Regions from separate parts of the Actibacterium sp. D185-2 genome, predicted to be linked through region 1. Evidence: riboswitches for the same ligand, from Rfam matches in the RefSeq annotation. Region 1 holds a riboswitch; the other holds the start of a gene.
The links. Region 1 has a riboswitch for cobalamin ahead of ACSR1C_RS04590 (DUF1636 family protein). Riboswitches for the same ligand answer to the same signal wherever they lie in the genome.

Region 1 (4,362 bases):
CGATGATCTGCGCGATCACCCCACCACGGTCGATATCTCCGGCCAGAACCACGGGCACATCCGCCGCACGGGCAAACCCCATATTGGCAATATCGCCCGCCCGCAGGTTAACCTCGGCCGGGCTGCCCGCACCTTCGACGATCATCAGATCGTTGTCCGCGCGCAGCCGCTGGAAACTCTCCAGAACCCGTGCCAGCAGTTGTGGCTTCAACGAGCAGTAATCACGCGCCCGCGTTGTGGTCAAAAGCCGTCCCTGCACGATCACCTGCGCGCCCACATCGGTTTCGGGCTTCAGTAGAACAGGGTTCATGTCGCTCACCGGCTCCAGCCCGCTGGCCCGCGCCTGCAAGGCCTGCGCCCGCCCGATCTCGCCGCCGTCGGCGGTCACGGCGGCATTGTTCGACATGTTCTGCGGCTTGAACGGCGCCACCCGCAGCCCGCGCCGCCGCGCCGCCCGGCACAACCCGGCCACCAGCAACGACTTGCCGACGTTCGATCCCGCCCCCTGGATCATCAACGCGGTCATTCCGCCCCCCCGCCTTGTTCCCGACGCAACCCGCAGGAGCCTCCGGCGGAGGTATTTTTCGCCAAGATGAAATGGGCAAGTGTGCCGCACCGCGTCCCGAGCCGCCTGAGCAGGCGGGACGCGGTGCTTCCTTCACCTTGGGCGGTCATCGGGACCTCTCCCTGTACCGCATGTCCAGTATGCAGACCCATCCTTAACAAAATCTTTCCCTCATCTTGGTCCAAATACCTCGGGGGGAGCGGCCATCGGCCGCGGGGGGCGGCGCCCCCTTGGCCCGGATCAGAACTCGACGCCCGGCTGCGCCTTGATCCCGGACCGGAACGGGTGCTTGACCAGGGTCATCTCGGTCACCAGATCGGCGATCCCGATCAGCTCTTCCTTGGCGTTGCGCCCGGTCAGAACCACATGGGTCATCGGCGGTTTTTCGGTTTCCAGAAACGCCACGACTTCGGCGATGTCCAGATAGTCATAGCGCAGGGCGATGTTGATCTCGTCCAGCAGGACCATCCTGATCCCGGGATCGCGGATCAGGTCCTTGGCCTTTTCCCACCCTTTGCGGGCCATCGCGATGTCACGCGCCTTGTCCTGGGTTTCCCAGGTGAACCCCTCGCCCATGGCGTGGAACTGACACAGATCGGAAAACCGGCCTTCGATCAACCGCCGCTCACCGGTATCCCAGGCGCCTTTGATGAACTGCACCACGGCGCAGGGCATCTCATGCGCGATACAGCGCAGAATCATCCCGAAGCCGGACGAAGATTTTCCCTTGCCGGGTCCGGTGTGGACGATGATCACCCCCTTTTCGCCGTCCTTCTTTTCCATCATCCGGTCGCGGGCGGCTTTTTTCTTAGCCATTTTAACCGCATGGCGGGCTTCGTCGCTGGGCGGGGTGTCGGTCATGGCACGTTTCCTTCGCTTGACAAGGCAAGTGGTTTTGCCGCAGAGGGGTCCTCGTTGGTTCCTGTCCCAGGACAGGCGAAGAGGGAATGCGATAAGCTCCGTGACCGTCCCCGGTCAAGGGCCGAAGCGCAGCCGCCCCCGCGACCGTGACCGGAGAGGTCGCCCGACCACTGGCCCTGCATGGGCCGGGAAGGTGGGCAGACCGCCGGGGCCCCAGGCCCCGACATCCGCAAGCCGGGAGACCTGCCAACACGACGTATTGCAACGGGCGAACGGGGTGTGTCGCGGCCGGCTTCGGAAGATGCCTGTGCTGTGGCGTTCTCTGTTGGCCCGATCCCCCCTGCAGCCGAACCACAGGGACGGGCTGCATGGCCGAAGTAGTACTTACCGTTTGCACCACATGCCGCCGGGTGGCCGGCGGGGACCCCGGCACCGAAGAGCCGCGCCCAGGCGCCCGGTTGCTCGATGCCCTCGCCACCCATGGCTTGCCCGAGGGGGTCTCCCTGCGCCCGGTCGAATGCCTGTCGGCCTGTTCGCGGGGCTGTGCGATCGTGCTCAGCGGCGGGGCGCGGCGCTGGAGCTATGTGTATGGCGATCTCGATCCCGAACAGCACCTCGGTGACATCCTGGCCGGCATCGCGGCCTATTCGGCGACCGATGACGGCCTCGTGCCCTGGCGCGCGCGCCCCGAGGTGTTTCGCAAGCAATCCATCGCCCGCATCCCCCCGCAGGAGTAAGCCTCATGTCCAATCTGTCGAAAATTCCCGTCACCGTGATTACCGGTTTTCTGGGGGCGGGCAAGACCACGCTTATCCGCCACCTGATGGCCAATCCGCAGGGCAAACGGCTGGCGGTTCTTGTCAACGAATTCGGCACTGCCGGGGTGGATGGCGATATCCTGAAATCCTGCGCGGACCAATCCTGCCCGGCCGAAAACATCGTCGAACTGGCCAATGGCTGTATCTGCTGCACCGTGGCCGATGATTTCATCCCGACCCTGGAGGCGCTGATGGCGCTGCCCGAGACGCCCGACCATATTTTGATCGAAACCTCGGGGCTGGCACTGCCGAAACCGCTGCTCAAGGCCTTCGACTGGCCGGCGATCCGTTCGCGCATCACCGTGGACGGGGTGATCGCCCTGGCCGATGCCGAGGCCGTGGCCAAGGGCCAGTTCGCCCCGGACCCGACCGCCGTTCAGGCCCAACGCGCGGCGGACGAGTCCCTCGATCACGACACCCCCCTGTCGGAGGTGTTCGAGGACCAGATCGCCTGCGCCGACATCGTGCTGTTGTCCAAGGCCGATCTGGCAGGGGAGGACGGCGTCGCCAGGGCCCGCGGCATGATCGCAGCCGAGGCGCATCGCCCGCGGCCGATCCTGCCGGTGATCGAAGGCGTGATCGACCCGCTTGTGCTGTTGGGGCTGAACGCGGCCGCCGAGGATGATCTGGCGGCCCGTCCCAGCCATCATGACGCTGATGACGATCACGAACACGATGATTTCGAAAGCCTGGTGATCACGCTGGCCGAGATTGCCGATCCGGCGGCGCTGATGGCGGCCATCGAACGGCTGGCGAATGAGCAGAATATCCTGCGTGTGAAGGGCTATGTCGCGGTGGCGGACAAACCGATGCGACTGTTGGTTCAAGCCGTGGGGGCGCGGGTGCGCGCGCAATATGATCGGCCCTGGGGCGAGGCGCCCCGCCTGTCGCAACTGGTGGTGATCGCCGAGCATGATCACATCGACGAGGCCGCCATCCGCTCCGTGCTTGGGGGCTGATCCGGCATGCATGTCGTCTTTCGCGAAAGTCATGGGCTAGGGGAAACCGATATCCCGCAGGATCTGGGGCAGGCGCCCTCTGATCTTGTGGTGTTGTCGTTTTCCGACAGCGACCTTGGCGCCTTCGCGGCAGGCTGGCACCGGGCAGGGGGCGTATTGCCGACCCTGCGGCTGGCCAATCTCGCGGCGTTGAAACACCCGCTGTCGGTCGATGTCTATGCCGAGCAGACCCTTGCGGGCGCCAAGGGCGTTCTGGTGCGGCTGATCGGCGGGGAAAGCTATTGGTCCTACGGGCTGGCCACGCTGCAGGATCTGGCCCGCAGGCGGGGCATTGCGCTGGCCGTCCTGCCCGCCGACGGGCATCCCGATGCGCGGCTGGCCGCGCTGTCGACCCTGCCGGTCAGCACGCTGCGCCGCTTGCAGGTGCTCTGCGATCAGGGGGGCGCCGTTGCGGCGCAGGCCGCACTGGCGCAGATGGCGCTGGCGGCGGGGCTTTACGCGGGGCCGGTGGCCGGGGCCAAGACAGTCCCCGAGGTCGGGTTCTATCGGCCCGGCATCGGCGTGGCCCCCGAGCCGGTTCCCGGTGCGCGACCAATCGCATTGATTACCTTCTATCGGTCGTACCTGACCTCTGCCGATACCGGCCCGGTCGATGCGTTGATCGACGCGCTTCAGACGCGCGGTTTCGATGCGGTTGGGGTCTTTGCCCCCAGCCTCAAACCCGCCGCCTTTGCCGATTGGCTGCGCCAGCGGATCGTCAGGCTGCGGCCCGCCACCATCGTCAATGCCACCGCGTTTTCCGCGCAGGGCGCAAACGGGGCACCGTCGCCGTTCGATGCGGCTGGCTGCCCGGTTTTTCAGGTCGCGCTTTCCACCGCGCAGCGCAAGGATTGGGCGCGGGCAGAGCGCGGGCTGTCGCCCGCCGATCTGGCGATGCATGTGGTCCTGCCTGAGGTGGACGGGCGCATTCTCGCCGGCGTCGCCAGTTTCAAATCCCCCGCGTGCCGTGACCCCGATCTGCAATATACCCGCGTCACGCATTGCGCCGATGCGGGGCGTGTGGCGGCCATCGCCGATCGGGTCGCCGCCTGGCATCGTTTGCAGGCCCTTGATCCGGCGGACAAGCGGCTCACACTGGTCCTGTCGACCTATCCCGGCA
Region 2 (4,362 bases), 120 kb from region 1:
TTTCTGGCGCGCGAGGAAGGGTCGGGCACACGTATCCTGATGAGCCGCCTGCTGGACCGGCTGGGGCAGGGGCGCACCTACAAGATGGTCGAGATGGGCACCAACGAGACGATCAAGCAGGCGGTGATCGCGGGGCTGGGGCTGGCGCTGATTTCGCGCCATACGGTGACCGAGGAATTGCATTCGGGCCGTCTGGTCGAGCTTCGGGCCGAGGGGCTGCCGCTGTTGCGGCAATGGTTCCTGCTGCATCCGGCCGAGGTGGCGCTCAGCGCCGCCGGGCAGCGGGTCGAACGGTTCATCGCCGATCAGAACGGCGCGTTCCTGCCGGTGTGACCGGCGTCAGAGCAGCAGCATCACCACGCCCAGGATCAGTGGCAGCGGCAGCGACAGGGCCGAGCGGATCAGCATGAACCGCCGCCCCATCAGCGGCAGCTCATAGGCGATGGCGCGGTTCAGGTTCATCACCGACCAGGCGGTGACATAGGCCATCAGCGGCGCCCAGCCGGCCCCGGCCTTCAGCGCCGAGGCACCGATCGCGAAGGCCACGAACGGCCCGCCCGGCGTGGCCGCGCCAAACAGCGTGGCCAGCGCGACCCCGGTCAGGCCCGAACTGGCGCCGAACAATCGCTCGATATGGTCGACCGGCAGCAGCTCGGCCAGAAAGCCCGCGCCGACCAGCCCGACAAAGATGCGCGGCACCATGAACAGGGTGGTGGCGCGGGTGCGGGCGATCACTGCGGGCATCATGTCGGGATGGGTCGCGCGCAGGCGGCGCAGCAGCACCAGCGCCAGCGCCCACAGCAGAACGGTGCCGATCAGGATATTCATGCGCGCCGCCCCGCCGCCCAGAAATACCGCACCGCCAGCCCCAGCAGCACCGGGCCGGGCAGCGACAGCGCCATGCGCAGGGCGACGAAATCGGCGGGCAGAAAGGACAGCTCCCAGATCAGGGTGCGGTTCAGCCCCAGCAGCACCCAGCCCGACACCAGCGCCACGCCCGCGCCCAGATCGGCCCCCGCCGCCATCAGCCCGATGGTCAGCGGATAGGTCACGCTGGGTCCGCCGGGAATCACCGCGCCCGCCACCGTGGCGATGATCAGCCCGCGCAGCCCGCTGTCGGGGCCGATCAGCGCCTGTATCCGCTCGCGCGAGATCAGCATGGGCAGGATCGAGGCCAGCAGGACCCCGGCCAGAATCTTGGGCAAAAGCGCCAGAGTGAACCCGGTTTCGGTCAGAAAGATATGCCAGAACACCGCGCTGCCCTTTTGCCACCAGACGGCGGCGCCGGACAGGACGGCGATGGCGATGATGAACAGCAGGCTGCCGTCGATCATCTTGTGCGGGGTGCTGGCGCCGGGGCGCGGCGGATCAGGTTGCATGGGTCAGCTTTGGCACGGTACGCGACCCGGCGCAATTTCAGATGTGGCATGGCGGGCTTTGCGCCCCGTCGTGCGGCCCGGCCCGGATTTGGCCTTTGACTCGGGGCCGCGATGCGCTAAGGACCGTCTCACTTCGGTTCCCCCCTTCGGGGTGGATGAAAAGGGAACGCGGTGACGCCCATTCGGGCCATTCCGCGGCTGCCCCCGCAACTGTAGGCGGAGAGCAAGGCTGACAATGCCACTGGGGCCATAGGACCCCCGGGAAGGCCAGCCAAGCTGTGACCCGCTAGCCAGGAGACCTGCCGAGGTGATCACCCTTTCCGGGGCGCGGGGCGCGCAGCGGAGGCGGCCAGACCGCAGTGGTGACGTTTCACCGTCTGCGGCGGGGCCATGCCCTTTCCCGAAGACATATCGACAAAGACGGACGGGCACAGACCCGTCCCGGACGAGGGCTAGGATATGACCGTCAAACTGCTTGCCACCACTGCCACCGGCGCCCTGCTGACCGCACTGGCGGCCCCGGCCACCCATGCGCAGGAAGTGATCCTGCTGGACAAGATCACCGCATCGGCCAATCTGGAAGACACCGACGCCGACCGCAGCGGCCCGTCGGTGGTGATTGTCACCGAAGAAGAGCTGGACCAGACCGCCGAGACCCGCGTGGTGGATTATCTGGCGCGTCTGCCCGGCATCAGTGTGCGCAGCCGCGGCCCGCTGGGCGGCCAGACCGGCCTGACCATCCGCGGCGTCAGCCAGACCAATATCGCGGTGCGGGTCGACGGCATCGACGTGTCCGATCCCTCGGGCCCGCAGGTGGCTTTCGATTTCGGCAGCCTGACCACGATGGATATCAGCCGGATCGAGGTGCTGAAGGGGTCGCAATCGGCGCTTTACGGGTCCGAGGCGATCGGCGGTGTGATCGACATCACCACCAAACGCGCCACCCGCGACGGGGTCGAACAATCGGTGGGGCTGGAATATGGCAGCTATGACACCGTGAAGGGCAGCTACAGCTTCGCCGCCCGTGGTGCGGATCACGAACTGGCCTTCACCCTGTCGCATATCGAAACCGATGGCTATTCGGCCGCCGATGAAAACGACGGCAACACCGAGGAAGACGGGTTCAGCGCCGACCGGTTCAGCTTTTACGGCGAATACGTGCTGGATAACGGGGTGAAATTCATCGCCTCGGGTTTTTATGAGGATGCCGAATACGACTATGACGAAAGCGGCCCGGTCGACGGCACCCCCGACGAGGTGACCGCCAACCTGAGCAAGGGCCTGCGCGGCGCGGTGCAATTCGCCACCGGCGCGGTCGATCACGAGGTGGAACTGGCCTGGTTCGACATCGACCGCGAGCTGACCGGCACCAACATGTTTGGCCCGTTCGAATACGACTATGTCGGCGAACGCCGCACCATCGGCTATCGCGGTGCTACCGATCTGGGCGCGGCGGCGCGGCTGGTCTTTGGCGCGCAAAGCGTCGAGGAAACCTATGAAAACGATTTCGGCTTTGGCAGCTCGGGCTATGACAGCACGGTCAACAGCGCCTTCGGCGAAGTCAGTTTCGCCCCGTCGGAGCGGGCCGATGTGACCGCCACCCTGCGCTATGACGACCATTCGGAATTCGGCGATTACGTCACCGGGCGGCTGGCCGGCGTGTACCGCGCGCGCGAGGATCTGCTGTTCCGCGCCAGCCTGGCCAACGGCTTTCGCGCGCCGTCGAATTACGAATTGTACGATGTCTATTCCGGCAACCCCGATCTGGATCCCGAAACCAGCGTCAGCGCCGAGATCGGTGTCGAGAAACGCTATGGCGATCGGGGTGTGGTCAAGGCGACGGCCTTTTATATCGAGGCCGAGGATCTGATCGACTACAGCTATACCACCTACACCTATGTCCAGGCCGATGGCAAAACCCGCCGCTCGGGGCTGGAACTGTCGGGGGCGTGGAGCGTGACCGAAGAGGTCGAGCTGGCGGGCGCCTATACCTATACCGACAGTTCGGGGTCGGCGGTGCTGGACAGCTCGTCCTGGCTGACCTCGACCCCGCGCCATCTGCTGTCGCTGGCCGCGTCCTATGATGTGACCCCGGTGCTGAACGCGACGCTGACCGCGCTGCACGGCGCCGACCGGGCGGCGCTGCCGGACATGACGGTGTTCGACGCGGCCTTCACCTATGCGTTCGACGACAGCACCGCGGCCTATCTGCGGGTCGAGAACCTGTTTGACGAGGAATATCAGGTGGTGCCCGGTTATGGCACCACGGATCGGGCGTTCTATGTCGGGCTGCGCAAAAGCTTCTGAGCGCATAATCGCGCTGACCGCCGCGCTGGGCCTTTGGCTTGGCGCGGCCCTTTCGGCGTCCGCCGCCCCGCCCGAGCGCGTGGTGTCCCTGAATGTCTGCACCGACCAACTGGCGATGCTGCTGGCCGCGCCGGGGCAACTGGTGTCGGTGTCGTTTCTGGGGCAGGATCCGCATAGCTCGGCCATGGCCGCGCAGGCGCGTGCCTATCCCGTCAACCACGGTCGTGCCGAAGAGGTGTTTCTGCTGCGCCCCGATCTGGTGCTGGCGGGCAGCTATACCGCGCGCCCGGCGGTGCGGATGCTGCGCCGGCTGGGGGTCGAGGTGGTGGAATTCCCGCCCGAGCGCAGCTTGCAGGATGTGCGCGATCACCTGCTGGCGATGGGCGATCTGCTGGACCGGCAGGCGCAGGCCCGCGCGCTGGTCGCGCGGTTCGATGCCGGGCTGGCGGCATTGCACGAAGAGGTGGCCCATCGCCCCCGCGCGGCGCTTTACGGCCCCAACGGCTATACCACCGGGGCGCAGACCCTGGCGGGCGAGATTTTGCAGGCCGCCGGTTTCGCCAATATCGCGACCGAGGCCGGGCTGGGCGCGGGCGGCACGCTGGCGCTGGAGCGGCTGGTGATGCTGCGGCCCGACCTGATCGTCACCGGCACCCGCTATCCCGGTGCCTCGCGC

Region 2: it holds a riboswitch for cobalamin, as region 1 does, so the genes downstream of both, ACSR1C_RS03950 (TonB-dependent receptor plug domain-containing protein) here and ACSR1C_RS04590 (DUF1636 family protein) in region 1, are expected to answer to the same signal.

The regions. Positions count from the first base shown of each region.
Region 1 is NZ_JBPWNX010000002.1:213,886-218,247, forward strand. Features, by position in the region: gene ACSR1C_RS04580 (cobyric acid synthase) at 1-526, opposite strand, end outside; gene cobO (cob(I)yrinic acid a,c-diamide adenosyltransferase) at 806-1,426, opposite strand; cobalamin riboswitch at 1,467-1,691, shown strand; gene ACSR1C_RS04590 (DUF1636 family protein) at 1,795-2,163, shown strand; gene cobW (cobalamin biosynthesis protein CobW) at 2,169-3,203, shown strand; gene cobN (cobaltochelatase subunit CobN) at 3,210-4,362, shown strand, end outside.
Region 2 is NZ_JBPWNX010000002.1:90,434-94,795, forward strand. Features, by position in the region: gene cbbR (LysR family regulator CbbR) at 1-333, shown strand, start outside; gene ACSR1C_RS03940 (hypothetical protein) at 340-828, opposite strand; gene ACSR1C_RS03945 (permease) at 825-1,379, opposite strand; cobalamin riboswitch at 1,497-1,700, shown strand; gene ACSR1C_RS03950 (TonB-dependent receptor plug domain-containing protein) at 1,839-3,686, shown strand; gene ACSR1C_RS03955 (ABC transporter substrate-binding protein) at 3,661-4,362, shown strand, end outside.